DNA from 2 places in the Streptomyces sp. NPDC007929 genome. Region 2 is predicted to be linked to the other one. Evidence: riboswitches for the same ligand, from Rfam matches in the RefSeq annotation. Region 2 holds a riboswitch; the other holds the start of a gene.
The links. Region 2 has a riboswitch for glycine ahead of gcvP (aminomethyl-transferring glycine dehydrogenase). Riboswitches for the same ligand answer to the same signal wherever they lie in the genome.
Positions count from the first base shown of each region.

Region 1: it holds a riboswitch for glycine, as region 2 does, so the genes downstream of both, gcvT (glycine cleavage system aminomethyltransferase GcvT) here and gcvP (aminomethyl-transferring glycine dehydrogenase) in region 2, are expected to answer to the same signal.

Region 1 covers NZ_JBIBKD010000008.1:283,498-297,770, reverse strand. The annotation lists gene ACFZDE_RS27450 (GH25 family lysozyme) at 122-679, opposite strand; gene ACFZDE_RS27445 (L-serine ammonia-lyase) at 875-2,257, opposite strand; gene glyA (serine hydroxymethyltransferase) at 2,344-3,606, opposite strand; gene gcvH (glycine cleavage system protein GcvH) at 3,615-3,992, opposite strand; gene gcvT (glycine cleavage system aminomethyltransferase GcvT) at 4,095-5,216, opposite strand; glycine riboswitch at 5,366-5,465, opposite strand; gene ACFZDE_RS27425 (AAA family ATPase) at 5,688-6,356, shown strand; gene ACFZDE_RS27420 (enhanced serine sensitivity protein SseB C-terminal domain-containing protein) at 6,458-7,246, shown strand; gene ACFZDE_RS27415 (enhanced serine sensitivity protein SseB C-terminal domain-containing protein) at 7,408-8,208, shown strand; gene ACFZDE_RS27410 (ABC transporter permease subunit) at 8,552-9,550, shown strand; gene ACFZDE_RS27405 (ABC transporter substrate-binding protein) at 9,559-11,325, shown strand; gene ACFZDE_RS27400 (ABC transporter permease subunit) at 11,417-12,427, shown strand; gene ACFZDE_RS27395 (oligopeptide/dipeptide ABC transporter ATP-binding protein) at 12,424-13,506, shown strand; gene ACFZDE_RS27390 (dipeptide ABC transporter ATP-binding protein) at 13,584-14,273, shown strand, end outside.
Region 2 covers NZ_JBIBKD010000001.1:6,384-20,656, reverse strand. The annotation lists gene ACFZDE_RS00100 (endo-1,4-beta-xylanase) at 1-855, opposite strand, end outside; gene ACFZDE_RS00095 (ABC transporter permease subunit) at 910-1,752, opposite strand; gene ACFZDE_RS00090 (ABC transporter permease subunit) at 1,749-2,747, opposite strand; gene ACFZDE_RS00085 (extracellular solute-binding protein) at 2,754-4,046, opposite strand; gene ACFZDE_RS00080 (DUF1707 domain-containing protein) at 4,694-5,290, opposite strand; gene ACFZDE_RS00075 (TOBE domain-containing protein) at 5,418-5,813, shown strand; gene ACFZDE_RS00070 (TOBE domain-containing protein) at 5,910-6,329, shown strand; gene gcvP (aminomethyl-transferring glycine dehydrogenase) at 6,392-9,277, opposite strand; glycine riboswitch at 9,453-9,548, opposite strand; gene ACFZDE_RS00060 (PRC-barrel domain-containing protein) at 9,662-10,036, shown strand; gene ACFZDE_RS00055 (DNA polymerase IV) at 9,955-11,409, opposite strand; gene ACFZDE_RS00050 (MerR family transcriptional regulator) at 11,610-12,293, opposite strand; gene ACFZDE_RS00045 (bifunctional nuclease family protein) at 12,584-13,057, opposite strand; gene ACFZDE_RS00040 (MerR family transcriptional regulator) at 13,140-13,877, opposite strand; gene ACFZDE_RS00035 (FHA domain-containing protein) at 13,931-14,273, opposite strand, start outside.

The DNA.
Region 1 (14,273 bases), on a different contig from region 2:
ACCCGGCGGCTCACCGCCCAAGCCCAGGACATCCTGGACCGCCCGCTCCCCGCGGACGACCCCGACCGTATGGCCCTGGCGGAAGCGTCCCCGCAGCGCACACCGGAGTTCAGTGGTCAGGTCAGGCGTCCTGCGCCCATCTCCGTAGCGACGCCTTGCTCTCGAAGTCGGCCACGTTCTTGTCCAGCGGGTCGTCGGTGTACTGGTGGAAGCGCCACCTGGCCTTGATACGGGGCTTGCCCGCCGAGACGTAGTCGGCGATCCACAGGGCGTCGCCCGCATAGGACGTGGTGTCGATGTTGAGCCAGAAGTTCCGGTTGCAGTAGAGCACCACCCGGTTGTTCGGCCGGAGGTCCTTCAGCTTCCTGATGAACAGGTCCTTCTCCGCGTTGCTCGCGTGCGTCCCGTTGCTGGTGTTCTCCCAGTCGACGGCGAGGACGTCGCCCGCCCGGTCGGGGGCCTTGCCGACGAAGTACTCGGCCTGGGCGCTCAGGTTGCCGGGCCACAGGAAGTGGTAGAAGCCGACGACCAGCCCGGCCTCCCGGGCTCTTCCGGTCTGCGCGGCGAGCTTCGGATTGACGTAGGAGCGGCCTTCCGTCGCCTTGACGAAGACGAAGGAGAGGCCGTCGGTGCCGTAGGAGGAGGACTGGTAGGCGCTCACGTCGATGCCGCGCAGCATGGGGGCTCCCTCTGGTGCGGGTGGGGCTGACGTTCCCTCGGGTCAGGGGTTGTTGTTATGCCCCGCGAGAACGCCCGTACGCCGGGCGCGAGGAGGCTCGCGGCCCGGCGGTGGTGAACGCCGGTGGTGAACGCCGGTGGTTTTCGGGAGTCGGTCTTCAGCGGGCGGGGGAGCCGGCCGGGGCGCGGGCCGGGCTCAGCACTCGATGATGTTCACCGCCAGCCCGCCCCGGGCCGTCTCCTTGTACTTCACCGACATGTCCGCGCCGGTGTCCTTCATCGTCTTGATGACCTTGTCCAGGGACACCTTGTGGGAGCCGTCGCCGCGCATCGCCATGCGGGCGGCCGTGACGGCCTTGACCGCGGCCATGCCGTTGCGCTCGATGCAGGGGATCTGGACCAGGCCGCCGACCGGGTCGCAGGTCAGGCCGAGGTTGTGCTCCATGCCGATCTCGGCGGCGTTCTCGACCTGCTCGGGCGAGCCGCCGAGGACCTCGGCCAGGGCGCCCGCGGCCATGGAGCAGGCGGAGCCGACCTCGCCCTGGCAGCCGACCTCGGCGCCGGAGATGGAGGCGTTCTCCTTGAACAGCATGCCGATCGCGCCCGCGGCGAGCAGGAAGCGGACCACGCCCTCCTCTTTTTCTTCTTCGGAGGCAGAGCCCGCCGCGAAGTTGACGTAGTAGTGCAGGACCGCCGGGATGATGCCGGCGGCGCCGTTGGTGGGGGCGGTGACGACCCGGCCGCCAGCGGCGTTCTCCTCGTTGACCGCCATGGCGTAAAGGGTGATCCACTCCATGGACAGGGCCAGCGGGTCGCCCTCGGAGCGCAGCTTGCGCGCGGTGTTCGCGGCCCGGCGGCGCACCTTGAGGCCGCCCGGCAGGATGCCCTCCTGGGTCAGTCCGCGCGCCACGCAGTCCCGCATCACCTGCCAGATCTCCAGCAGGCCTGCGCGGATCTCGTCCTCGGTGCGCCAGGCCCGCTCGTTCTCCAGCATCAGCGCGGAGATGGACAGACCCGTCTCCTCGGTCAGGCGCAGCAGCTCGTCGCCGGTGCGGAAGGGGTACTTCAGCACGGTGTCGTCGAGCTTGATGCGGTCCGCCCCGACCGCGTCCTCGTCGACGACGAAGCCGCCGCCGACCGAGTAGTACGTCTTGCTGAGCAGCTCCGCGCCGGAGGCGTCGTACGCCCACAGGGTCATGCCGTTGGCGTGGTAGGGCAGGGCCTTGCGGCGGTGCAGCTTCATGTCGTCGTCGAAGGAGAACGCGATCTCGTGCTCGCCGAGCAGGTTGAGCCGGCCGCCGGTCCTGATCGCCTCGACCCGGTCGTCCGCGCTCGCGACGTCCACCGTGCGCGGTGAGTCGCCCTCCAGGCCGAGCAGCACCGCCTTGGGCGTGCCGTGACCGTGGCCGGTCGCGCCCAGCGAGCCGTACAGCTCCGCGCGGACCGAGGCGACGGACCCCAGGAGCTCCTCGTTGCGCAGCCGCCGGACGAACAGACCGGCCGCTCGCATCGGGCCGACGGTGTGGGAACTGGACGGGCCGATGCCGATCGAGAACAGGTCGAAGACCGAGATGGCCACGGGGAACTCCTGACTGCGGGGGTGGTGCGGAGGGGGTGGGCGCCGCGTCCACCGGCGGCGAGCGCGGCGCCCGAAAGGTTTCTTCGTTATGTGTTGAGAGCCGGGTACAGCGGGTGCTTGTCGGCCAGGGCCTTCACCCGGGCCTTGAGGGCCTCCGCGTCGTAGGACGGCTTCAGCGCCTCGGCGATGACGTCCGCGACCTCCGCGAAGTCCTCGGCCCCGAAGCCCCGGGTCGCCAGCGCCGGGGTGCCGATCCGCAGACCGGACGTCACCATCGGCGGACGCGGGTCGTTCGGGATGGCGTTCCGGTTGACCGTGATGCCCACCTCGTGGAGGCGGTCCTCGGCCTGCTGTCCGTCCAGCTCCGAATGGCGCAGGTCGACCAGGACCAGGTGCACGTCCGTGCCGCCGGACAGGACGTCCACACCCACGGCCCGGACGTCGTCCTTCACCAGACGCTCGGCCAGGATGCGGGCACCGTCCAGCGTACGTCGTTGGCGCTCCTCGAAGTCCTGCGAGGCGGCGACCTTGAAGGCGACCGCCTTGGCGGCGACCACATGCTCCAGCGGGCCACCCTGCTGACCGGGGAAGACAGCGGAGTTGATCTTCTTGGCCAGTTCGGCCGTGGAGAGGATCACACCGCCGCGCGGACCGCCGAGGGTCTTGTGGGTCGTGGTGGTGACCACGTGCGCGTGCGGCACCGGGTTGGGGTGCAGCCCGGCCGCCACGAGCCCGGCGAAGTGCGCCATGTCGACCATCAGGTACGCGCCGACCTCGTCCGCGATCCGCCGGAACGCGGCGAAGTCCAGCTGCCGCGGGTAGGCCGACCAGCCGGCGACGATCAGCTTCGGCTTGGACTCCTTGGCGAGCCGCTCGACCTCGGCCATGTCGACCCGGCCGTCGTCACCCACGTGGTAGGCGACGACGTCGTAGAGCTTGCCGGAGAAGTTGATCTTCATGCCGTGGGTCAGGTGCCCGCCGTGCGCGAGGTTCAGACCCATGATGGTGTCGCCCGGCTTGAGCAGCGCGAACATCGCGGCGGCGTTGGCCTGGGCGCCCGAGTGCGGCTGGACGTTGGCGTGCTCGGCGCCGAACAGCTCCTTGACGCGGTCGATCGCGATCTGCTCGATCACGTCGACGTGCTCACAGCCGCCGTAGTAGCGGCGGCCGGGGTAGCCCTCGGCGTACTTGTTGGTGAGGACCGAGCCCTGCGCCTCCATGACCGCGACCGGAGCGAAGTTCTCCGAGGCGATCATCTCCAGCGTGGACTGCTGGCGGTGCAGCTCGGCGTCGACCGCGGCGGCGACGGCCGGGTCGAGCTCGTGCAGGGGTGTGTTCAGGACGGACATACGACTCCTCAGCCCGCGGAGAACGCGGTGTACTCGTCGGCGGAGAGCAGGTCGCCCGGCTCGTCCGTGACCCGCACCTTGAACAGCCAGCCGCCCGTGAAGGGGGCCGAGTTCACCAGCGACGGGTCGCTCACGACGTCTTCGTTGACCTCGGTGATCTCACCGGAGACCGGGGAGTACAGGTCGGACACCGACTTGGTCGACTCCAGCTCGCCGCAGGTCTCGCCGGCGGACACCGAGTCACCGACCGCGGGAAGCTCGACGAACACGACATCGCCGAGCGCGTTGGCCGCGTGCTCCGTGATGCCGACCGTCGAGACGCCGTCCTCGGCGGCCGACAGCCACTCGTGCTCCTTGCTGTAGCGCAGCTCGTTGGGGTTGCTCATGGCCTGGATTCTCCTGTACGCGCGGGAGTGCTGTGGAAGGGGGACTACTGGTGAGCTGGGGCGACGGGCACGGGGTCGCTGCCGCGGGCCCTCGGCCAGTGTCTACTTCTGGCGCTTGTAGAACGGCAGCGCCACGACCTCGTACGGCTCGTGACTGCCCCGGATGTCCACACCGACACCGGCCGTGCCCGGCGTGGAGTACACGGCGTCGACGTAGGCCATCGCGATCGGCTTGCCCAGCGTGGGGGAGGGGGCGCCGGAGGTGACCTCGCCGATCACCTTGCCCTCGGCGACGACGGCGTACCCGGCGCGGGGGACCCGGCGGCCCTCGGCGATCAGGCCGACCAGGACGCGCGGCGGCTCGTGGTTCGCGTTCTCCGCGGCCTCACGCAGTGCCGCGCGGCCCACGAAGTCGCCCTCCTTCTCGAACTTCACCACCCGGCCGAGGCCGGCGTCGAAGGGCGTGAGCGAGGTCGACAGCTCGTGCCCGTACAGCGGCATGCCCGCCTCCAGGCGCAGCGTGTCGCGGCAGGACAGTCCGCACGGGACCAGACCGGCGCCCTCACCGGCCTTGGTCAGGGCCTGCCACAGCTCGACCGCGTGCTCGGGCTTCACGAACAGCTCGAAGCCGTCCTCGCCGGTGTAGCCGGTCCGGGCGATCAGGGCCGGGACGCCCGCGACCGTGCTGGGCAGCCCGGCGTAGTACTTCAGGCCGTCGAGGTCGGCGTCGGTCAGGGACTTCAGGATCCCCGGCGACTCGGGCCCCTGGACGGCGAGCAGCGCGTAGGCGTCCCGGTCGTCGCGCACCTCGGCGTCGAAGCCGGCGGCGCGCTCGGTCAGCGCGTCCAGCACCACCTGGGCGTTGGAGGCGTTGGCGACGACCATGTAGTCGGTCTCGCCCAGCCGGTAGACGATCAGGTCGTCCAGGATGCCGCCGTCGGCCCGGCAGATCATGGTGTAGCGGGCCCGGCCCGGCTTCACCCCGCCGATGTTGCCCACCAGGGCGAAGTCCAGCAGGGCGGCGACCTGTGGCCCGGTGACGGTGATCTCACCCATGTGGGAGAGGTCGAAGAGGCCGGCCTTCGTGCGCACGGCGAGGTGCTCTTCGCGCTCGGAGCCGTAGCGCAGGGGCATGTCCCAGCCGGCGAAGTCGGTCATCGTCGCGCCGAGCGAACGATGCAGGGCATCGAGCGCGGTGTGACGGAGTTCTCCTGTACTGCTCACGGTCGGTCGTCTCCCAGATGCATGACACGGGCGAGGTCGGTCCTCCCCATCTGTCATCGGAACCTGAGAGGTTCGCCATGACCACACGGGACACGGCTTGCACCTTGGGTGGAGCCACCGGTGGCCGGTGACTCGCTTTTCAGATGTGCCTCGCCCGCGCGGTAACGGGGCCTGAGAGATTCAAGGGAGGGACTTGCTCCTTCGGCGCCCCAGCTCTTGCGGTGCTGGGGACTCTCCCGCGCGGATTCAAACGGCCGGTATGCAGTTGGCGCGCACATCATTGCACGCATCCTTCCGGCGCGGCAGGGGGACCTTCACAGGGAGTGCACGGAGTCCCGCGCGCCGGACACGGCGACCTGTAGCAGCCCTGTTGCAGGACGAGTACGTAAATGAGAGGCCTGCCGCATTACCTTCTCTTTACACTCGGCGGGGATGGGACTCCGTACCTGGCCCCAGGGGAGGACGATCACGGTGAACAGGACCACCGCGTACGCGACGACGGGCATCGCGCTGCCCGAGCAGCCGACCGCCGCGCCGGTCCGGGCGGTTCGCGCCCCGGCGCCCGCGCCGGTCGTCCGCGACCTGCGCGACCGCCCCGGGGGCGGCCCGCACGCGCTGCTGTTCGGCCCCCGCGACCTCGTCGTGGTCACCGGCCTGCCCGGCAGCGGCAAGTCGACGCTGATGCGGCGCACCGTGCCGGGCCGGCGCATCGACTCCCAGGACACCCGCGACCGCTGGGAGCGCCGCATGCCGCGCGCCCTGCCGTACGCCCTGTACCGTCCCCTCGTCCGACTCGCCCACTACGCCGGGTTGCGCCGCGCGCTGCGCTCCGGCGAGGGCGTCGTCGTGCACGACTGCGGCACCCAGGCCTGGGTCCGCCGCTGGCTCGCCCGCGAGGCCCGCCGCCGGGGCGGCACGCTCCATCTGCTCGTCCTCGACGTCACCCCCGAGCAGGCTCTGGCCGGTCAGCGCGACCGCGGCCGCGGCGTCTCGCGCTACGCGTTCCTGCGCCACCGCGCGGCGAGCAACCGCCTGCTGCGCGCGGTGGAGCGCGGCGACCTCCCCGCCGGCTGCGGCTCGGCCGTCCTCGCCGACCGGGACACGGCGAACACCCTGCACAGAATCGGCTTCACCGGCTGAGCCCGCGCCGTCCGCCCGGCCCCCGTTCCCGCTGCCCCCGGGCGCCCGTCAGCCGTTAGCCTTTTGAGCCACAGCAGTGGTTCCAGGCAGGCGGTAGGCAGATGGACATCCCGGCGGACTTCTCCGCGGACTTTCCGGCGCACGCGCCGACCCACCCGCACGGCGGTTGGCCCGGCAACGAGCTGGAGGAGGTGCTCTCGGCCTCCCTCGGCGCCGGGCCGGCGGCCGGCGGGCGGATCGTGGAGGTGCTCGGCCGGAGCTTCGTGTGGGTCCCGCTGCCCAGCGGCGGCGGCCCGCACAGCGGCCCCCTCGACCTGCCCGGCATCGAGATCGACGGCCAGGCGTTCGTCCCGGTGTTCAGCTCCGAGGAGCAGTTTCGCCAGGTCGTCGGCTCCCACATGTCGTACACCATCGCGCCCGCCGTGGAGTTCGCCCGCGGTCTGCCCCCGCACGCCGGCATAGCCGTCAACCCCGGTGGTGTGGTGGGCATCCCGCTGCCGCCGCCCGCCGTGGCCGAGCTGTGCCGGGCCGGCCTGACCCCGCTGGACGGTCCCGCGAGCGGCGGCCGGGTCCGCCTCTTCGAGCCCGACTGGCAGGACGACCCGGTGGACTTCCTGGCCGCCGCCTCCGCCGAGTTCGAGGCGACCGGCGTCGTCGTCACGGCCCGCCGCTGCCTGGCCGCGATCGAGACCGCCGACCCGGTGATGTTCGTCGGCGTCGAACTCTCCCAGTGGGAAGGCGACCTGCGCGCCCTGCCCCTGGACGCCCTCACTCGTGCCGTGACCGCGGCCCCGGCCCCCTGGCCGGTCAACCTGGTGCTCCTGGACGTGACGGACGATCCGGTGGGCGCCTGGATGCGGGAGAGGGTCCGGCCCTTTTTCCAGCGGTAGGGCAGTACCCCAGGGGCGCGGGGCTGTATCGTCGTGCGGCTCCGCCGCGTGGGCGCGATCAACCACACACGACCCGCACCCGCCCGACGGCACCATACCCGGGCTCCCCTGCGGGCTTAAGCTAGGACACCGTCGAGGCGGTGTACGAAGGGGCGGTAAAGGTGAGCGCGAGCGGCACGGCCGCGGCCGGACAGGTCGAGCACATGCTGCGCCAGGTCACGCCCGGGCGCTACGACGCCTACGAGGCACTCCTGCGCGCGCTCGCGACCCCGCACAGCGGCCAGATCTGGATGCTGCTGTGGCACGGGCAGGCTGGATCCCCCGACGCCCAGTACGGAAACATGGACGTGGACGGCTGCGGCTACGCCCCGTGCGTGACCTCCGCCCAGGAGCTCTCCGCCAGTGGCTGGAACCGCTCCTACGAGGTGGTCGACGGAGTCGACGTCGCCCGGGCCCTCTACCCCGACCACTTCGGCCTCTGGCTCAACCCGCACGCCCCCGGCGGCGGCGTCGGCATCCCCTGGCTCGACCTGCGCAGAATCGCCACCGGCCTGGACCGCCAGCCCGCCGGCCCGCTGCGGCTGTCCGAACCCGCCATCGAGGTCCCGCAGTTCTACGCCCTGCTCGCGCAGAACGCCCACCGCACCCCGGCCGTCCGCTCGCTGCGCCGGGCCTGGGTGCAGCCCGCGCTCGGGGCGCCGTACCTCGCCATCGGACTGGATGTGTACGACACTTCGCCGCCGGCCGTGGACTCCGTGCGCGCGATGATGCAGCAGTCCCTCGGCGCCGTACCGGACGGGCTGCCCGTGTCGACGGTCGCCCTGTCCGACGAGCACGACCCCGTGGCCATGTGGCTGCGGGCGAAGGCCCGTCCGTTCTACGACCGCGAGGCCCACGCCACCGCCCCCGTGCAGGCCCCGGTCTCCGGCTACGGATACCCTCCCGCGCAGGGCCGGTACTGACCGGCTCGAAGTCACCCTCGGAGCCCCTCTCCTACCCCCCGTCGAACGCGACGGCCGCTCAGCTCTCCGCGCGTAGATAGGGGAGAAAAGCGCCAGTCTGTCCTAAAATCCACCTGTCCTGGCGCGTCCGGCCCCCGCTACCCGCTGTCCGGATAACGGAACCCCCCAGACAGCATCACGTTTACGCATCCTTTCATCGCCAAGTCTGGCAACAGATCGCCAAAGCGTTGAAGACTCCCCGCAAGACACGGGCCGGGTCGGTCTTGTGTACGAGACAAACAAAACCGCTACAGCGGCAGCCAGGGGCTCGGCGATCGCCGGCCCGAGAGGGGTCAATCGCACCGTGACCGCACCCATCGAGACCACCGGGGCGGAAGCCGGAGCACAGCCCGAGGCCGTGCTCTCCGGGGTCAAGAAGAGCCAGATCGAGGGGCGTTCGCTCACCCAGATCGCCTGGATGCGCTTCAAGCGGGACAAGGTGGCGATGGCGGGAGGCGTCGTCGTCATCCTGCTCGTGCTGATGGCGGTGTTCTCCAAGCCGATCCAGTGGATCTTCGACCTCGATCCCAACAAGTTCAACCAGGACCTCATCGACCCCGCGTTGCTCGCCCCCAAGGGCGGCTGGGGAGGCATGAGTTGGGACCACCCGCTCGGTGTGGACCCCCAGTACGGCCGCGACATGCTCGCGCGCATCATCGACGGCTCCTGGGTCTCCCTCCTGGTCGCGGGCGGCGCCACGCTGCTGTCCGTGTGCATCGGCACCGTGCTGGGTGTCGTCGCCGGGTACTACGGCGGCTGGATCGACGGCGTGATCAGCAGGCTCATGGACACGTTCCTGGCCTTCCCCCTGCTGCTGTTCGCGATCTCGATCTCCGCGTCCGTGCAGGACGGGTTCTTCGGCCTCGAGGGTCTGCCGCTGCGCATCTGCGTGCTGATCTTCGTGATCGGCTTCTTCAGCTGGCCGTACATCGGCCGCATCGTGCGCGCCCAGACGATGACCCTGCGCAAGCGGGAGTTCATCGAGGCCGCCACGAGCCTCGGGGCCCGCGGCCCGTACGTCCTGTTCCGGGAACTACTCCCGAACCTCGTCGCGCCGATCCTCGTCTACTCGACGCTGATCATCCCGACGAACATCCTGTTCGAGGCCGCGCTGAGCTTCCTCGGCGTAGGTATCGCTCCGCCGCAGGCTTCCTGGGGCGGCATGCTCAGCAACGCTGTGGATCTCTACACGGCTGATCCGCAGTACATGTTCGTGCCCGGACTGGCGATCTTCATCACCGTCCTGGCCTTCAACCTGCTGGGTGACGGGCTGCGTGACGCCCTCGACCCTCGCAGCAAGTGATCCATCGAATGAGGGGGCTTCCTCAGGTGAAGACGAGAAGGGTGACCGCCGGCGTTGCGTCGGTCCTGGCACTGTCGCTGGGTGCTGCCGCGTGCGGCGGCGGAGGTGACGACAACGACGGGGGAGGCAGCGGCAAGAAGGACGCCGCGCTGAACTCGATCGTCAACGCGTCGGACAAGAAGGGGGGGACGGTCACGTACGAGCACTCGGACGTGCCGGACTCCCTCGACCCGGGCAACACGTACTACGGCTGGGTGCAGAACTTCTCCCGCCTCTACGGCCGGACGCTCACCACGTTCAAGCCGGCCGCGGGCAAGGAAGGCCTGGAGGTCGTGCCGGACCTCGCCGAGTCCCTCGGCAAGTCCAGCCCGGACGCCAAGACCTGGACGTACAAGCTGCGTACCGGTGTGAAGTTCCAGGACGGCACCCCGGTGACGTCCAAGGACGTGAAGTACGCCATCGAGCGTTCCAACTTCGCGCCCGAGGCGCTGTCCAACGGCCCGACCTACTTCAAGGCGTACTTGGAGGGCGGCGACAAGTACAAGGGCCCGTACAAGGACAAGTCCGCCGAGGGCATCAAGTCCATCGAGACGCCGGACGACCGGACGATCGTCTTCAAGCTGAAGCAGCCGTTCGCCGACTTCGACTACCTGGCGACCTTCTCGCAGACGGCCCCCGTGCCGCAGGCCAAGGACACCGGCGCGAAGTACGTGCAGGCCATCCAGTCCTCCGGCCCGTACCAGTTCCAGTCCTACGAGGAGGGCCGCGGCGCCACCCTCGTGCGCAACAAGCAGTGGGACGCCAAGACGGACCCGATCCGCAAGGCCCTGCCGGACAAGATCACGATCAAGTTCAAGGTCAACCCGGTCACGGTCGACAACAACCTGCTCTCCGACAAGATCACGGGTGACGCGGCCGGCACCGGTGTGCAGCCGCAGACCCAGCCGAAGGTGCTGCGGGGCAAGTACGCCAACCAGACGGACAGTTCCTACGCGGGCGCCACGCAGTACATCGCGCTCAACGTGAACGTGAAGCCGTTCGACAACGCGGAGTGCCGCAAGGCCGTGCAGTGGGGCCTCGACAAGCAGTCGGTGCTCGACGCCATGGGCGGTTCCCCCAAGGGCGACGTGGCCACCACGCTGCTGCCCCCGTCGGTGAACGGCTACACCAAGTTCGACACCTACGCGACCGAGGGTCACAAGGGTGACGTGGCCAAGGCCAAGGCGGCGCTGAAGGCGTGCGGCAAGCCGAACGGCTTCAACACCATCCTGACGGCGCGTTCCGACCGTCCCGCCGAGATCGCCGCGGCGACCGCCATCCAGGCGTCGCTGAAGAAGATCGGCATCAACATCGAGATCAAGCAGTTCCCCTCCGGCAAGTACTTCTCGAACTTCGCCGGTGTCCCGAGCTACGTCCACGACCACAAGCTCGGCATGCTCTCGATGGCGTGGGGCGCCGACTGGCCGACCGGCTACGGCTTCCTCGACCAGATCGTCAACGGTGCGGCCATCAAGCCCTCGGGCGGCAACAACCTGATGGAGCTCGACGACCCGAAGATCAACAAGGCGCTGACGGACGCGATCGCCAACACCGACGACGCGGCCCGCACCAAGGCCTGGGGCGACATCGACAAGATGGTGCTCGACAACGCCTCGGTCGTCCCGCTGGTCTACCGCAAGAACCTGCTGCTCCGGCCGACGTCCGCCAACAACGTCACGGTCACGCAGGCCTACCTCGGCATGTACGACTACCTGCTGATGAGCTCCGCGAAGTAATTCAGCAGGCCGGATCCTTTCGAAAGGCAGGTGAAGGCACCGGGTGGCCGCGGCGGACGACCCCGCCGCGGCCACCCGGGGCCGTACCGCTGTGGCTGCGTACATCCTCCGACGCGTCATGGGCGCCGTGCTGTTGCTGCTGGTGGTCAGCGCAGTCACATTCGCCATCTTCTTCCTGGTGCCCCGCCTCGGGGGCCAGACGGCCGACCAGTTGGCCACCCAGTACGTCGGCAAGGACGCGAACCCCGAGTCCGTCGCCGCGATCAAGCAGAACCTCGGGCTGGACCAGCCGGTCTACGTCCAGTACTGGGACTTCATCAAGGGCATCGTGATCGGCGCCGACTACAAGTTCGGCCCCGAGGCGACGCACTGCGGCGCACCCTGCTTCGGGTACTCCTTCAAGAGCCACGTCGAGGTGTGGCCCCAGCTCACGGAGCGGATCCCCGTCTCCTTCTCGCTGGCCGTCGGTGCCGCGGTGATCTGGGTGGTCTTCGGTGTCCTCACCGGTGTCGTCTCGGCACTGCGCAAGGGCAAGCCGATCGACCGCATCACCATGTTCATCGCCCTCGCCGGCGTCTCGCTGCCGATCTTCTTCACCGGCCAGATCCTGCTCGCGCTCTTCGTCTACGAGATCCCCGTCTGGGACAGCGTCGACTACGTCCCGTTCACCGAGAACCCCGCCGAATGGGCCTGGCATCTGCTGCTGCCCTGGGTCAGTCTCGCGTTCCTCTTCTCCGCGCTCTACGCCCGGCTCACCCGGGCGGGCATGCTGGAGACGATGAGCGAGGACTACATCAGAACGGCCAGGGCCAAGGGCCTGAGGGAGACCACGGTCGTGGCCAAGCACGGGCTGCGCTCCGCGCTCACCCCGATCGTCACGATCTTCGGCATGGACTTCGGCATCCTCATCGGCTCCGCGGTGCTCACCGAGACCGTCTTCTCGCTCCAGGGCATCGGCGCCTACGCCATCCAGTCCATCCAGACGAACGACCTGCCGATCATCATGGGCGTCACCATGGTCGCGGCGTTCTTCATCGTCTTCTGCAATCTGATCGTCGACCTGGTGTACGCCGCCATCGACCCCCGGGTGAGGTACTCGTGAGCAAGCTCGACAAAGCCGCGCTCGGCGAACCGGACTCCACCGCCCCGTCCGCCCCGGACGACGTGTTCCTGTCCGTCCGTGATCTGCGCATCCACTTCGACACCGACGACGGCCTGGTCAAGTCCGTCGACGGCGTCAGCTTCGACGTGCGCAAGGGCAAGACCCTGGGCATCGTGGGCGAGTCCGGCTCCGGCAAGTCGGTCACCTCGCTCGGCGTGATGGGCCTGCACCGCTCGGCACGCGCCAAGGTCTCCGGTGAGGTCTGGCTCGACGGCCAGGAGCTGATCGGGGCCGACCCCGAGGAGGTACGGCGGCTGCGCGGCCGGAAGATGGCCATGATCTTCCAGGACCCGCTGTCGGCGATGCACCCCTACTACTCCGTGGGGCACCAGATCGTCGAGGCGTACCGCGTGCACCACGACGTCAGCAAGAAGGTCGCCAAACAGCGGGCGATCGAGATGCTCGACCGGGTCGGCATCCCCGAGCCCGGAAAGCGGGTCGACGGCTACCCGCACGAGTTCTCCGGCGGTATGCGCCAGCGCGCCATGATCGCCATGGCGCTGGTGAACAACCCCGAGCTGCTCATCGCCGACGAGCCGACCACCGCCCTGGACGTCACCGTGCAGGCGCAGATCCTGGATCTCATCCACGATCTGCAGAAGGAGTTCGGCTCCGCGGTCATCATGATCACCCACGACCTCGGTGTGGTCGCCGAGATGGCCGACGACCTGCTGGTCATGTACGGCGGCCGGTGCGTGGAGCGCGGCCCCGCCGAGGACGTGTTCTCCGAGCCCCGCCACCCGTACACCTGGGGCCTGCTCGGCTCGATGCCGCGCATGGACCGCGAGGAGACGGACCGGCTCATCCCGATCAAGGGCTCGCCGCCCTCCCTCATCAACCTCCCGTCCGGCTGCGCCTTCAACCCGCGCTGCCCGTACGCGGACGTCCCGAAGGACAACGTCACCCGCACGGTCCGCCCCGAGCTGACCGAGGTCGGCGGCTCGCACTGGGCCGCCTGCCACATGACGCAGGAGCAGCGGGAGCGTATCTGGACCGAAGAGATTGCGCCGAAGCTGTGAGCGACGACAAAACGGTGAGCGAAGACGGCACCAAGGTGAGTGAAGACGGCGCCAAAGTGAGCGAAGACGGCGCCAAGGTGAGCAAGGACGCCACCCCGGCACCGGACACCGGCGGGAGCACCCTCACCAAGGGCGGCACCGGCGACCGCGAGGTCCTGCTGAAGGTGACCGGCCTTCAGAAGCACTTCCCGATCCGCAAGGGCCTGCTCCAGCGGCAGACCGGCGCGGTACGGGCCGTCGACGGCGTCGACTTCGAGGTGCGCAAGGGCGAGACGCTCGGCGTGGTCGGCGAGTCGGGCTGCGGCAAGTCCACCATGGGCCGGCTGATCACCCGGCTGCTCGAACCGACCGGCGGCAGCGTCGAGTTCGAGGGCAAGGACATCACGCACCTGAAGACCGGCGAGCTGCGCCCCATGCGCCGCGACGTGCAGATGATCTTCCAGGACCCGTACTCCTCGCTGAACCCCCGCCACACCATCGGCACGATCGTCGGCGCCCCCTTCCGGCTCCAGGGCGTCGAGCCCGAGGGCGGGGTGAAGAAGGAGGTCCAGCGGCTGCTGTCGGTGGTCGGCCTCAACCCCGAGCACTACAACCGCTACCCGCACGAGTTCTCCGGCGGTCAGCGCCAGCGCATCGGCATCGCCCGCGCGCTCGCCCTCAACCCCAAGCTGGTCGTGGCGGACGAGCCGGTCTCCGCGCTGGACGTGTCGATCCAGGCGCAGGTGGTGAACCTGCTCGACGACCTCCAGGACGAGCTGGGCCTGACG
Region 2 (14,273 bases):
GGCCTGCTGTGCCAGCTTCTCCTCGGTCGCGGGCAACTGCATCCGGATGTCGACCTCGGTGAGCGCGGTGTCGAGGCCGAGCCGCGAGAAGCGGCGGAGGTTGTCCTCGATGGTGGACGGATAGCCGTACTGCAGGGCCAGATGGGCCTGGAGACCGATGCCATGCAGCGGGACGCCCGCGGCCTTCAGCTCCTTGGCCAGGCGGTAGTAGGCGTCGCTCTTCGGGCCGATCGCATCGATGTTGTAGTCGTTGAGGTAGAGCTTGACGCGTGGATCGGCCTGGTGCGCCCAGCGCAGGGCGTCGGCGATGTAGCCGGGCCCGAGCGTCTTGTAGAAGACCGACTCCCGGTAGGTACCGTCCTCGTTGAACGCCTCGTTGACGACGTCCCAGGCGAACACCTTGCCCCGGTAGTGCCGTACCTCGGTCTGGATGTGCTTCTTCAGTACGGCCCGCAGTTCCGGGGCCGTCCATTCCCTGCTGGTGAGCCACCCGGGGAGCTGACTGTGCCAGACCAGGGTGTGGCCACGCACCTTCTGCCGGTTGGCCCGGGCGAGGTTCACGATCTCGTCGCCCGCGGAGAAGTCGAACACGCCCTGCTGGGGCTCGGTGGCGTACCACTTCATGCCGTTGCCGGGCGTGATCTGGTCGAACTCCCTTCCGAGCAGGGCCTTGTACGGCCCGTCCACGAGCTCGGGGTTGTCGGTGGCGCTGCCGAAGTAGCGGCCGTGCCGCTGGGCGAGGTCGGCGAGGGTGGGCTGCTGGTGCCCCGCCTGGGCGGGCGTGGCGGCGCCGATTCCGGCGGTGACCAGGAGCGCGGCGACGGCGCCGGCGAGTCTGAGACGGGTGGTGCGCATGGTGCGACTCCTCACGACGGGTGGGTGGGTAGAGCCGTACGTTCGTGGCGCGGGTCAGCCCTTGGTGGCGCCGGCGGTGAGGCCTCCGACGAGCTGGCGCTCGGCGACCGAGTAGAAAGCGAGGGCGGGAACCATGGCCAGCACCAGATAGGCGAAGACCCTGGCGTAGTCCGCGGAGTACTGACCCTGGAACTGCTGGACGCCGATCGGCAGCGTCCACCACTGGGCGTCGGTGAACACCAGCAGCGGCAGGAAGAAGTTGTTCCAGCTGGTGACGACGGCCAGTACGGAGACGGTGCCGAGCGCGGGCCGGGCCATGGGCAGCAGCACCCGCCAGAAGAAGCCGAAGGAGCTGCACCCGTCGAGCGTGGCGGCCTCCTCCAGCTCGCCGGGGATCTGCCGGAAGAAGCCCCGCAGGATGATGATCGTCATGGGCAGTCCGAAGGCGGCCTGCGGGAGGATCACGCCGAGGGGGTTGTCCAGCAGGTCCAGGGAGCGCAGCAGCAGGAACAGCGGCAGGGCGGCCACCGCGAACGGGAACATCAGCCCCATGGTGAACAGTGTGAACAGCACCTCGCGGCCCCGGAAGGCGAACCGTGCGAACGAGAAGGCCGACAGGGCGGAGACCGCCACGACCAGGACGGTCGTGCCGATCGCGATCAGCGTGCTGTTTCCGATCAGCCGCCAGAAGTCTCCCGATCCGAGGATCTGGGTGTAGTTGGAGGCCACCCACGACTCGGGCAGACCGACCGGGTTGCGGGAGAGTTCGTCGGTGGACTTGAAGCCGGAGAGCGTGGCGTAGAGCAGGGGGACGGCCATGACCGCGCCGACGACGATCAGGACGAGGTGCAGGCTCCAGGTCCCGCCGCGTGCACGCGTCTTCTGACCAGCTGTCATTTTCCGTCACCCCGCATGGTCGTGGTGGCCCCTTCCAGGTCGCGCCGGAGAACGAACCGCTGGTAGGCGAGGGCGAAGACGAGACTGATGCCGAACATGACCACGCTGATCGCGCTGGCGTAGCCGACCTGGTAGCGCTTGAAGCCGTACTGGAACATGGTCACGGCCATGGTCTCGGAGTGGTGGTCGGGGCCGCCCGCGGTGGTCACCCACACCAGGTCGAAGAGCTGGATCGACCCGATGACCGCCAGGAACACGCTGATGCGCAGCGTGGGCGCGAGCAGCGGCAGCGTGACGTTGCGGAACCGCTGCCAGGCACTCGCCCCGTCGATGAGCGCGGCCTCGGTCAGTTCCCGGGGGACGGCCTGGAGCCCGGCCAGGTACAGCATCATGTGGAAGCCGAAGTACTTCCACGTCATGACCAGGAAAACGGTGGCCATCACGGTGGACGGATCCGCGAACCACTCCCCGCCTAGCCCCTCCAGACCGACCTTGCCGAGGACCTGGTCGGCGAAGCCGTCGTCCGGGGCGAAGATCATGCCGAACAGGATTCCGGTGATGGCCTCGGACAGGACGTACGGGGCGAAGAACAGCATCCGGTACACCGCCCGGCCGCGCATCCGCTGGTTGAGCAGGACGGCCATGGCGAGGGCGAACGGCAGTTGGAGGGCGAGCGACAGCACCACCAGCAGGAGGCAGCGCCACAGGTCGCCGAGGAAGACGTCGTCCTGGAAGAGCCGGGTGAAGTTCTCGCCGCCGATGTAGTCGGAGGGCATGCCGAAGCCGCCCCAGCGGAAGAACGCGGCGTACAGGGCGAACAGCATCGGCAGCAGCACGAGGCCCAGGAACAGCACCAGGGCCGGGAGTTGGAAGCCGGTCGCGGTGAGCCAGTGCAGGGTGCGGCGCCGGGCCCGCCCGGTGGGCCGGTCCGGGGCCGGGGGCGGGGAACCGGCGTTGGGGCCGGTCCGTTTGTCCGGCAGGAACGTGGAGGTCATCGCCGGCTACTGCTCTTCCTTCGCGGTCTTCGTGATCGACTGGGCGACCTGCCCGGGCGACTTGGAGCCGGCGATGAGCGCGGCCACGCTGTCGTTGACCTCCTGGCCGACGGCGGGCGCGTACGCCTGGTCGAGGTAGAGCTGGAAGCCGGTGGCCGCCTTCAACTGCTCCTGTACGGCCTTGATGTTGGGGTCGGTGATGGCCTTCTCGGCCGCCGGGACCACCGGCAGCACTCCGGTCTTCTTGACCAGCTCCAGGTCGGTGGCCTCGGACGCGAAGAACTCGAGGAAGTCGACGGCCTCCTGCGGGGCGCCCCGGCGCAGGGCGTGCCCGCCGCCTCCGCCGAACACCTCGGTGAGCGCGCCCTTGCCGCCCTCGACCGCGGGGAAGGGGAAGAAGCCGAGGTCCTTGCCGAGGCCCTTGCCCGCGTCGGCCTGGACGGTGGGCGCCCACTGACCCATGAGCTCCATCGCCGCCTTGCCGTTGCCGACGGTGGCAGCCTGGCCGGTGGGGGTGGAGTAGGCGGCGCCGAGGAAGCCCTTCTGGAACGGCCGGAGACCGACGAGTTCCTTCAGGTGGTCGCCCGCCTGGACGAAGGGAGCGCCGGTGAAGTCCTTCTCCTCGTACGCCTTCTGGACCGCCTCGGCGCCGGCGGTGCGCATCGCGAGGTAGGCCCAGTAGTACATGCCGGGCCACTTCTCCTTGCCGGCCAGGGCCAGCGGCGTGACGTCGGCGGACTTCAGCTTGCGTACGGCGTCGAGGAAGCCGCTCCAGGTGGTGGGAGGTTCGGCGATGCCGGCCTTCTTGAAGAGCGCCTTGTTGTACCAGAAGCCGATCATGCCGATGTCGAACGGGATGCCGTAGGCCTGGTCGTCGAGCAGGTACGGCTCACGTGCGACCGGCAGCAGGGCCTCACCCCACGGCTTGGTCCGGTCCGTGAGGTTCTCGACCAGCCCTGCGTCGACCTGCTGCTTCAGCACGCCGCCGCCCCAGGTGTGGAAGATGTCGGGCAGCTTCCCGGAGGCGGTCAGGGCCGTCATCTTCGACTTGTAGGCGTCGTTCTCCATCTGGACGATCTTTATCTTGACCTTGGGGTTCTGCGTCTCGTACTTCCGGGCGAGGGCGGCCCAGACGCCCTTGGCCGGCTCGGTGGTGGAGATGTTCCACCATTCGATCGTGGTCGTCCCCGACGAGCCTCCGTCCGAGTCTCCACCGCAGCCGGTCAGTGCCGTCATCCCCACACCGGCTGCGGCGGAGGCCGCCAGGAAGCCGCGGCGGGACAGTGCCGGGTCGCCCATCATGCGCTCCTCGAAAGTTTCGATCGAGATCCAGAAAGGTTCGTTGCTGCCGCACCCTAGAGACAGCAGCCAAAGCGTGGCAACCCCTTGTGCACGGTCAATCTCTCTGCGAAGGAGTCACTGGACAGGTGGGGCGAAACATTCGGATCACCAGGCGAACGTTTTGAAGTCCATCCGCCCGCGATCACACAGGGTGTCCGCACGGGAGAGCGCGGGTCGACAGCGCTCATCCCAAGGACGGAGGCGCTCCACGCGCTCTCATCACGCGCTTTCATGCCTGGAGTCCGCCCGGCCGACCAGCCATGACGGAAGATTGACGCGCTCAACCCCCACAGTCGCGGGCCACTGCGTCACACTCTGCTTACGCTCATCGGCCCGTCCCTGGATGGCCGGAAATCACGCTGGGCCGCACATCGGAAGTACGTCGACGGGCACCACCTCGGCGTCGCCCTGCCCGTCTTCCCGGAACCGGCGCTCGTTTCCGGCCGGCGCGTGCACGGCACGAAGAAGCCGCTCACCTCGGCTGCGCTGATCATCACGCGCTGGCCGCGCTGCTGCCGCACGTCCATGACGCGACCGGCCGCAGTACGTTCCGTGCGAGGCGGATCCGGACCGCGAGCGGCGACCGAGGGTGCAGGTGCGCCGAGTCAGGCCGTCGCGCCCTTCCTGCCGAACCCCCGTCGCGGCGGCCGCACCACGACCTGCCCGTACTGGACCTCGCCCGTGATCCGTATGCGCAGCAGGACGGGAGCGTCGGCGGGTCGGCGGGCCTTGACCTCGGAGTAGTTCAGCGCCAGTCCGCCGGTGTCGACGACGACGCCCGGCCGGGTCAGCAGCCTCAGGGCGCCTGCCCGTAGATCCAGATCGACGTCCAGGGTGTCGTGGGTGATCACCGCGTCGGTGAAGTCGAGAGTCACCTCGCCCCACGCCGAACGGATCTCCAGCCGCCGCGGCACCACCCAGCCGTCCCCCCGGCGGGTCGAGGCCCCCTCCTGCCGGATCCGGACGACGTCCTCGGCTTCGGCTGACCCCTGACCGGCGACCGCGGGCAGATCCGCCGTCAGCACGGCCAGCTCCCCCACCGTGCGGGCGGACAGCGCCGCCTCCAGACGCTCTTCCAGTTCCTCCAGGGTGAGCCGCCCCTCACCCGCGGCGACGCGCAGCACGTCCACGACCCGGTCCCGGTCCGCGTACGACGCCCTCACCTCGGGCGATCCTCCGGTCCGCGCGATCTCGGCCACCATCACTCCACCCCGATCCCCCGGACCCACCGCCCGGCCCGCCCACTCGACCACTAACGCTATATCGCGTCATACCCAACGGCCAACCCCGCATCCGGTGTTCCCCCGCCCCGCCCCTATCGTGACCGGCATGCAGTCCTACACGATCGGCCAGGCAGCACGGCTGCTCGGCGTGAGCCCGGACACCGCCCGCCGCTGGGCGGACGCGGGCCGCATCACGACCCACCGCGACGAGGCCGGGCGACGGCTCGTCGACGGGCGTGACCTGGCCGCCTTCTCGGTCGAACTCGCACGGTCCGGCACCGTCGAGGAGGACACCCCGTACACGTCGGCCCGCAACGCCTTCCCCGGCATCGTCACCGCGATCAAACTCGGCGACGTCGCCGCCCAGGTCGAGATCCAGGCGGGCCCGCACCGGCTCGTCTCGCTGCTCACCCGCGAGGCGGTGGAGGAACTGGGCCTGGAGGTCGGCATGGAGGCGACGGCCCGAGTGAAGTCGACAAACGTCCATATCGACCGCATCTGAAGTCCCTCGTGGGACAGCGGGAGCGTGGCCCCATCACAGGGCGACGCGGACACGCACCTACCCGGCACCGCGTCCCCGCCGGTCTACCGTGCAGCCATGAGCCTGAGCATCCGCAACCAGCTCCCGGGCACCGTCAGCGCCGTCACGCCGGGCGAGGCCATGGCGACGGTCAGGGTCCGCCTCACCGGCGGCCAGGACCTCACCGCGGCGATCACCCACGAGGCCGTGCAAGAACTCCGTCTCGCCCCGGGCGCCCCCGTGCGGGCCTTGATGAAGTCGACGGAGGTCTCCCTGGCCACGGCGCCGATCGAGGGCCTGTCGATCCGCAACCAGCTCCCCGGCACGGTCACCGACATCGCGGCCGGCGACGCGATGGCGTCGGTCCGCGTCGCGGTCGCGGGTGGCGAACTGACCGCCGCGATCACCAGGGACGCGGCGGACGACCTGGCCCTGTCACCCGGGATCCCCGTCGTGGCCCTGATCAAGGCGACCGAGGTGTCACTCGCCACCGCGTGACGCGCCGGAAACAGCGAGAGGGGCCCCGCACCGCGGAGCCCCTCCCTGTGACCGGCCGGCCGTCAGTCCTCGTACGCGTCCAGCGGCGGGCAGGAGCAGACGAGGTTCCGGTCGCCGAAGGCCTGGTCGATGCGGCGCACCGGAGGCCAGTACTTGTCCGCGGTCGACACTCCGGCCGGGAAGACGGCCTCCTCACGGCTGTAGGCGTGCTCCCACTCCCCGGCGAGCGCGCCGGCGGTGTGCGGGGCGCCGTGCAGCGGGTTGTCGTCCGCGGGCCACTCGCCGGAGCCGACCTTCTCGATCTCCGCGCGGATGGCGATCATCGCCTCGCAGAAGCGGTCCAGCTCCGCCAGGTCCTCCGACTCGGTCGGCTCGATCATCAGCGTCCCGGCGACCGGGAACGACATGGTCGGCGCGTGGAAGCCGTAGTCGATCAGCCGCTTGGCGACGTCGTCGACGCTCACACCGGTCGCCTTGGTCAGCGGCCGCAGGTCGATGATGCACTCGTGCGCGACGAGCCCGCCGGGGCCGGTGTAGAGCACCGGGTAGTGCGGCTCCAGCCGCTTGGCGATGTAATTGGCGCTCAGCACGGCCACCTGCGTGGCCCGCTTCAGCCCCTCGCCGCCCATGAGCCGGACGTACGACCACGAGATGGGCAGGATGCCGGCGGAGCCCCAGGGGGCCGCCGAGATGGGGCCGACGCCCGTCTTCGGGCCGGCCTCGGGCTGCAGCGGGTGGTTCGGCAGGTAGGGGGCGAGGTGCTCGCGCACCGCGACCGGGCCGACGCCGGGACCGCCGCCGCCGTGCGGGATGCAGAAGGTCTTGTGCAGGTTCAGGTGCGAGACGTCGCCGCCGAAGTGCCCCGGCTTGGCGAGCCCGACGAGCGCGTTGAGGTTGGCCCCGTCGACGTAGACCTGCCCGCCCGCCTCGTGCACCTGCGCGCAGATGTCGGCGACGTGCTCCTCGAACACTCCGTGCGTGGACGGGTACGTGATCATGAGCACGGCCAGCTGGTCGCGGTACTGCTCGATCTTGGCCCGCAGGTCCTCGACGTCGATCTCGCCGTCCTCGGCGGTCTTCACGACGACGACCTTCATGCCGGCCATCACCGCGCTGGCGGCGTTGGTGCCGTGCGCGGACGACGGGATCAGGCAGACGGTGCGCTGCTCGTCCCCGTTGGCCCGGTGGTACCCGCGGACGGCGAGCAGACCGGCCAGCTCGCCCTGCGACCCCGCGTTCGGCTGGAGGGAGACCTTGTCGTAGCCGGTCACCTCGGCGAGCCGGTCCTCCAGCTCGTGGATGAGGGTGAGGTAGCCGGCGGCCTGCTCGGCGGGCGCGAAGGGGTGCAGCTGCCCGAACTCGGGCCAGGTGACCGGCTCCATCTCGGTGGTCGCGTTGAGCTTCATGGTGCAGGAGCCCAGCGGGATCATGCCCCGGTCGAGCGCGTAGTCGCGGTCGGCCAGCTTGCGCAGGTAGCGCAGCATGGCGGTCTCGGAGCGGTGCTGGTGGAAGACGGGGTGCGTCAGGTAGTCGTCGGTCCGCAGCAGCGCGGCCGGAAGCCCGTCCTCGGTCGCCGCGTCCAGTGCCTCGACGACACCTTCGACACCGAAGGCGGCCCATACGGCGCGCAGCTGGGCGCGCGTGGTGGTCTCGTCGCAGGCGATGGAGACGTGATCGGCGTCGATGTGCCGCAGGTTGACCCCGTTCTCGCGGGCGGCGGCCACGACCTCGGCGGCCCGGCCCTCGACCCGCGCGGTCAGGGTGTCGAAGTACGCCCCGTGCACGACCTCGACGCCGCCGGCCGTGAGCCCGGCGGCCAGCACCGTGGCGTAGCGGTGGGTGCGCCGCGCGATGCCCTTCAGGCCCTCCGGGCCGTGGTAGACGGCGTACATGCCGGCCATCACGGCGAGCAGCACCTGCGCGGTGCAGATGTTGCTGGTGGCCTTCTCACGGCGGATGTGCTGCTCGCGTGTCTGCAGCGCCAGCCGGTAGGCCTTGTTGCCGTCGGCGTCCACGGACACGCCGACCAGCCGCCCGGGCAGGCTGCGCGCCATCTTGTCCTGGACCGCCATGTAGCCGGCGTGCGGTCCGCCGAAGCCCATGGGGACGCCGAAGCGCTGCGTCGTGCCGACGGCGATGTCCGCGCCGAGCTCACCGGGCGACTTCAGCAGCGTCAGCGCGAGCAGGTCGGCGGCGACGGTGACGAGCGCCCCGAGTTCGTGCGCCCGGTCGATGACCGGCTTGATGTCCCGTACGGCACCGGAGGCGCCCGGGTACTGGAGCAGCACGCCGTTGATCTCGCGCTCGGCGATCTCGGCGGGGATGCCCTCGCTGAGGTCGGCGACGACGACCTCGACACCGGTCGGCTCGGCGCGGGTCTGGATCACGGCGATGGTCTGCGGCAGCGTGTCCGCGTCGACCAGGAACAGGCCCTTCTTGTTCTTGCCCAGGCGCCGTGACAGCGCCATGGCCTCGGCGGCCGCGGTGCCCTCGTCGAGCAGGGAGGCGCCCGAGGTCGGCAGTCCGGTCAGGTCGGCGACCATGGTCTGGAAGTTCAGCAGCGCCTCCAGCCGGCCCTGCGAGATCTCCGGCTGGTACGGCGTGTAGGCCGTGTACCAGGACGGGTTCTCCATGACGTTGCGCATGATGACCGGCGGCGTGAAGGTTCCGTAGTAGCCGAGGCCGATCATGGAGCCGAGGACCTGGTTGCGGTCGGCGAGGGAGCGGAGCTCTGCGATCACCTCGGCCTCGCTGCGGGCGCCCGGGAGATCCAGTGCCTCGGCGCTCTTGATCACGGCCGGGACCGCGCGGGCCGTGAGCTCGTCGAGCGAGCCGTAGCCGACGTGGGCGAGCATCTTGGCGCAGGCCTCGTGGTCGGGGCCGATGTGGCGCTGCTCGAAGGGGACTGCCTCTTCGAGCTCGGAGAGCGGCATGCGGTGGGCGGTCATTACGGAGGCCTCCTGGTCGTCACGACCTTCGAGGGGCACCACGGCACGGGTACCCGGACGGCCTCCCCCTCTGTCATCTCAACCTGAGAGCTTCACCGGATCGCCCGAAGGCCTCCGGCTTTCACCGTCGGTGAGAGCGGAAGCCGTCGACACCCGCCCTGCTTTCCAGAGTGACCTCGTCCGCGCGGTACGTGAGCCTGAGAGATTCCGGGGAGGATTTGCTCCTTCGGCGCCTCCGATGACGTCTGGAGGACTCTCCCGCGCGGGGTCAACAGCCGCTGCCAGCGTACCAGCGAGGTCAACGCACGAACCTTCGAGTGGCCGCATCCCCGCTTGTACCGTTTTGTAGTGTTTACGGATGAGGTGCGACCATGTGGAGGGCCCGTGCGAACCGATATCGATCCGCGCAACCTGATCGGCCGCAAGGCGTTCGACCGCAACGGGACCAGGATCGGCACGATCGACGAGGTCTACCTGGACGACGCCACCGGCGAACCGGAGTGGGCGGCCATACGGACCGGCCTGTTCAGCAGGGACGCCTTCGTCCCCCTGGAGCCCAGCGAACTGATCGAGGGCGCCCTCCACGTCCCCTTCGAGCGCGCCCTGATCAAGGACGCCCCCGACTTCGGCGTCGGCCGCCACCTCTCCCCCGAGCAGGAACTGCAGCTCTACCACCACTACGGTCTCGACGTCGCCGCCCCGCCTCCGCTGCCGGACCATGATTTCGGCAAGCTCGCGGGCACCGACGAGACGGCCTGAGACACCGCCCCGGGCCCACCGTCTCCCCCGTCCGGCCCCCGTAACACCAATGGCAACGGATCCGCCGCCTCCAGGTCCGGATCGTCCACCCGGAACGTCCGCACCCGCCCGGGCTCGGAGTCGGGTGTCTCGAACCGTACGGTGACCCGCCCCAGGCCACTGCCCTGCACCCACCCGTGGCCGAACTCCGCGTGCCGCACGTCATGCCCGGCGGGCCACCGCCGCTCGGCGAGCGACGGCTGCTCCTCGGGCGCCGCCACGGTGCGCTCCTCGACCGGCACCTCAGCGACCTCCCGCTCCCCCGCCGCCTGGGCGAAGAGGTCCTCCTGGGTGTAGTCGGCGAGGCCGCTGACCCCCACCCCCAGGAGCCGCACCCCACCGGTCGTGTCGACCGAGTCCAGCAGTCTGGCCGCCGCCTCGCGGATCACCGCGGGATCGTCCGTGGGCCCGCGCAGCGTCTCGGACCGGGTCAGCGTCGAGAAGTCGTAACGCCGCACCTTCAAGATGATCGTCCGCCCCGACAGCCCGGCACCGCGCAGCCTGCGCACACACCGCTCGGCGAGCCGCTGCACCTCCAGCCCGACCCGTGTCCGGTCATGGATGTCGACGTCGTAGGTGTCCTCGACCGACACCGATTTCGTCTCGCGCTCCGCCACCACCGGCCGGTCGTCGCGCGCCAGCGCCATGGCGTACAGACCGTGCCCGTGCGCCTTCCCCAGCAGCCGGACCAGCTCGTCCTCACCCGCCTCGACGATCTCCTCGACCGTGGTGATCCCGGCCCGTCTCAGATGGTCCCCCGTCGCCGGCCCCACCCCGGGCAGGGTCCGCACCGGCATCGGCCCGAGCATCGCCCGCTCGGTGCCCGGCTCGATGACCACCAGCCCGTCGGGCTTGGCCTCCTCCGAGGCGATCTTCGCGAGCATCTTGGAGGCGGCGAGCCCCACCGACCCCGTGAGCCCCGTGACGGCCCGTATGTCCGCGCGCAGCTTGACCCCGGCCAGCCGCGCCGACGGCTCGTCCCAGGCCACTCCCCCGGCCTCCAGGTCCACGAACGCCTCATCCAGACTCAGCGGCTCCACCAGCGGCGACAGCGCACGCAGCAGCTCCATCACCCGCTCGCTGATCTGCTTGTAGAGCGTGAAGCGCGGCACGAGATACGCCGCGTTGGGCGCGAGCCGCCGGGCCTGTCCCATGGGCATCGCCGAATGCACCCCGAACACCCGCGCCTCGTACGACGCGGTCGCCACCACACCGCGCGGCCCGAGCCCGCCCACGACCACGGCCTTCCCGCGCAGACTCGGCTTGGACGCCTGCTCCACCGAAGCGTAGAAGGCATCCATGTCGAGATGGAGGATCGTGGGCGCGGTTCTCACAACTCCGATGCTGCCCTACGCCACTGACAACGCCCCGCGCGGCAGCCCCGAAGGCCCCGTCTGGAGGCTCTGGAGCATCTCTAGGCGCCCCACCGGCATCCGCTGCGGAGTCCCGTAGCGCCCCAGGGGAAACCGCTTGCACCCGGGCGCGGAAACGTCCCTTCTCCTGCGTCCGCACCCATCCCCGCCGCCCGAACGGCTCAGACGGCCCGGTTCCGCCGACGGGCCAGCTCGTCCGCCGGGTTGGGCCCCACCAGCGTCTCGCCGGTGTCGATGCGCTCACCGTGCAGCTGGGACAGGGCACTCTCGACATCGCGCCACACCACGCCCACGGCGATCCCGAACACCCCCTGGCCGCCCTGGAGCAGGGCATGGACCTCATCGGGCGAGGTGCACTCGTACACCGTCGCGCCGTCGCTCATCAGCGTCATGCGCTCCAGATCACTGAAACCGCGTTCCCTGAGGTGCTGGACGGCCGTGCGGATGTTCTGCAGCGACACCCCGGTGTCGAGGAACCGCTTGACGATCTTCAGGACGACGACGTCCCGGAAGCTGTACAGCCGCTGCGTCCCCGACCCGTAGGCGGGGCGCACGCTCGGCTCGACGAGCCCCGTGCGGGCCCAGTAGTCCAACTGCCGGTAGGTGATACCGGCGGCGGCGCAGGCCGTGGGGCCGCGATAACCGATCTGCTCGGACGCCATGGACGTCGTCCCCCCGCTGCTCGGCACCGCTGTCGGTCGCTGCGGAGCATGATCGGCCGCACCACCGGGCTGGGGGCGTCCCCCGCCCGCGAAGGGCCGTGAGCTGGGGGGAGGGTACGGACCGCTCGCCCTGAGACTGCGCTCGGGCCCGCCCCCAGCCGTACCGTCGCCGCTGCTTCTCACGCCGACCTCCGTCCTTGACCTGCCTTCTCGACGGTAGGCAGTCACCAGGGGTGCGTCAACGATCGCCACACTCGCCACGCCGAGTGATAATCACCCTGAGAGTGGTTTCCCGTGCCCCACCGCGGGGAAAGGCTAGCCGAATGTGTCCGGCACGAGCCGGTACGACGCTCTCATACGCCACCGGCACATGCGGGCATTTCGTCCCTCACACACAGTCGGGCGGCCCCGACACGGACCACATCGTCCGCCGGGCCGCCCACACGACTGTTCCGACCGCTCCCCCGGGGAGCTCACTGACTGCTGGTGCCGAAGTCCTCCGGAGAGATCTGGTCGAGGAACTCGCGGAACTTCTCCACCTCGTCCTCCTGCTCGTCCGGGATCGCGATTCCGGCGTCGTCGAGCACCGTGTCACTGCCGTAGATGGGCGTCCCGGTGCGCAGCGCGAGCGCTATGGCGTCGGACGGGCGGGCGCTCACCTCGACGCCGCTGGCGAAGACCAGCTCCGCGTAGAAGACGCCCTCACGCAGGTCCGTGATGCGCACTTCCGTGAGCTCCTGGCCGACGGCTTCCAGCACGTCCTTGAACAGGTCGTGTGTCAGCGGCCGCGCGGGAGCCATCCCCTGCTGGGCGAAGGCGATCGCCGTCGCCTCCCCCGGTCCGATCCAGATGGGGAGGTAGCGGTCGCCTCCCACTTCACGCAGCAGCACGATCGGTTGGTTGGAGGGCATTTCGACCCGGACACCTACGACATCGAGCTCGTTCACACAGCAACCCTAGGCCGTGCTCGGGACGTTTGGGTAGTCGGGCCGGGATCAGGCGCCCGATCCGGCCCCGGCGGCCTGCCCCTCAGGGCAGCCGTACCCCGAGCGCCGTCTGCACCAGCGCGGCGTGCAGCTTCACCGTGAGCCCCGCCAGCTCCTTGGTGCGCGCCTCGGCATGAGCCCTGGTCTGCGGGTTGCGGTGCCGCCTGAGCGGGGCCACCACCTGGTCCACGAGACCGGCCTCCCGCTCCGCGGCGGCCTTCATGGCCCGCAGGTGGCGCGGCTCGATGCCGAACCGGCCGAGTTCCACGACGAGCAGGGCGACGGTCACCGCCTCGGCGTCGTACGCCCCGTCCTCCAGTGGAGTGAGGAGGCCGTAGGACTCCCACTCCTTGAGCTCCTGCTCGTCGACGCCGACGGCGGCGAGCAGCTCGTCGCGCCCGATCCTGGCCGCCGTGGGTCCCTCGGGCAGCTCCGAAACCGACGCGCCGTCCCGTTGCCGCCCCACGACCGGCAGCTGCACGGCCTCACCGCGCTCCATAGCCTCCAGCTGCTCCCGGATCACCTTCAGGGGCAGATAGTGGTCCCGCTGCATCCTCAGGACATGGCCCAGGCGCTCTACGTCATGGGCACTGAACTTGCGATACCCCGACGGGGTCCGCTGCGGCTCGATGAGCCCTTCCGACTCCAGGAAACGGATCTTGGAGATGGTCACTTCGGGAAACTCGTCGCGCAGCACGTTCAGCACCGTGCCGATGCTCATCAGCCCACTGTCCGTGGCGGCGGTGCCGTGACCGGCACCGCCGCTCGGTGTTTGAAGCATGGACCTTCCCTGACGGATGGACCTTTGCCGAGGCCTGTCCGGACCGAGCCCGGTCAGTAGCCGCGCTGGCTGGCGTAGAAGACCAGCCGGTACTTGCCGATCTGCACCTCGTCGCCGTTGTTCAGGGCGACCTGGTCGATCCGCTCCCGGTTCACATAGGTGCCGTTCAGGCTGCCCACGTCGGCCACGGTGAACGAACCGTCCTGACCACGACGGAACTCCACGTGCCGCCGGGACACCGTCACGTCGTCCAGGAAGATGTCGCTCTGCGGATGCCGGCCGGCCGTGGTCAGATCGCCGTCCAGCAGGAAGCGGCTGCCCGAGTTCGGCCCGCGGCGCACGACCAGGAGCGCGGAGCCCAGCGGCAGCGCGTCGACGGCGGCCTGCGCCTCGGGC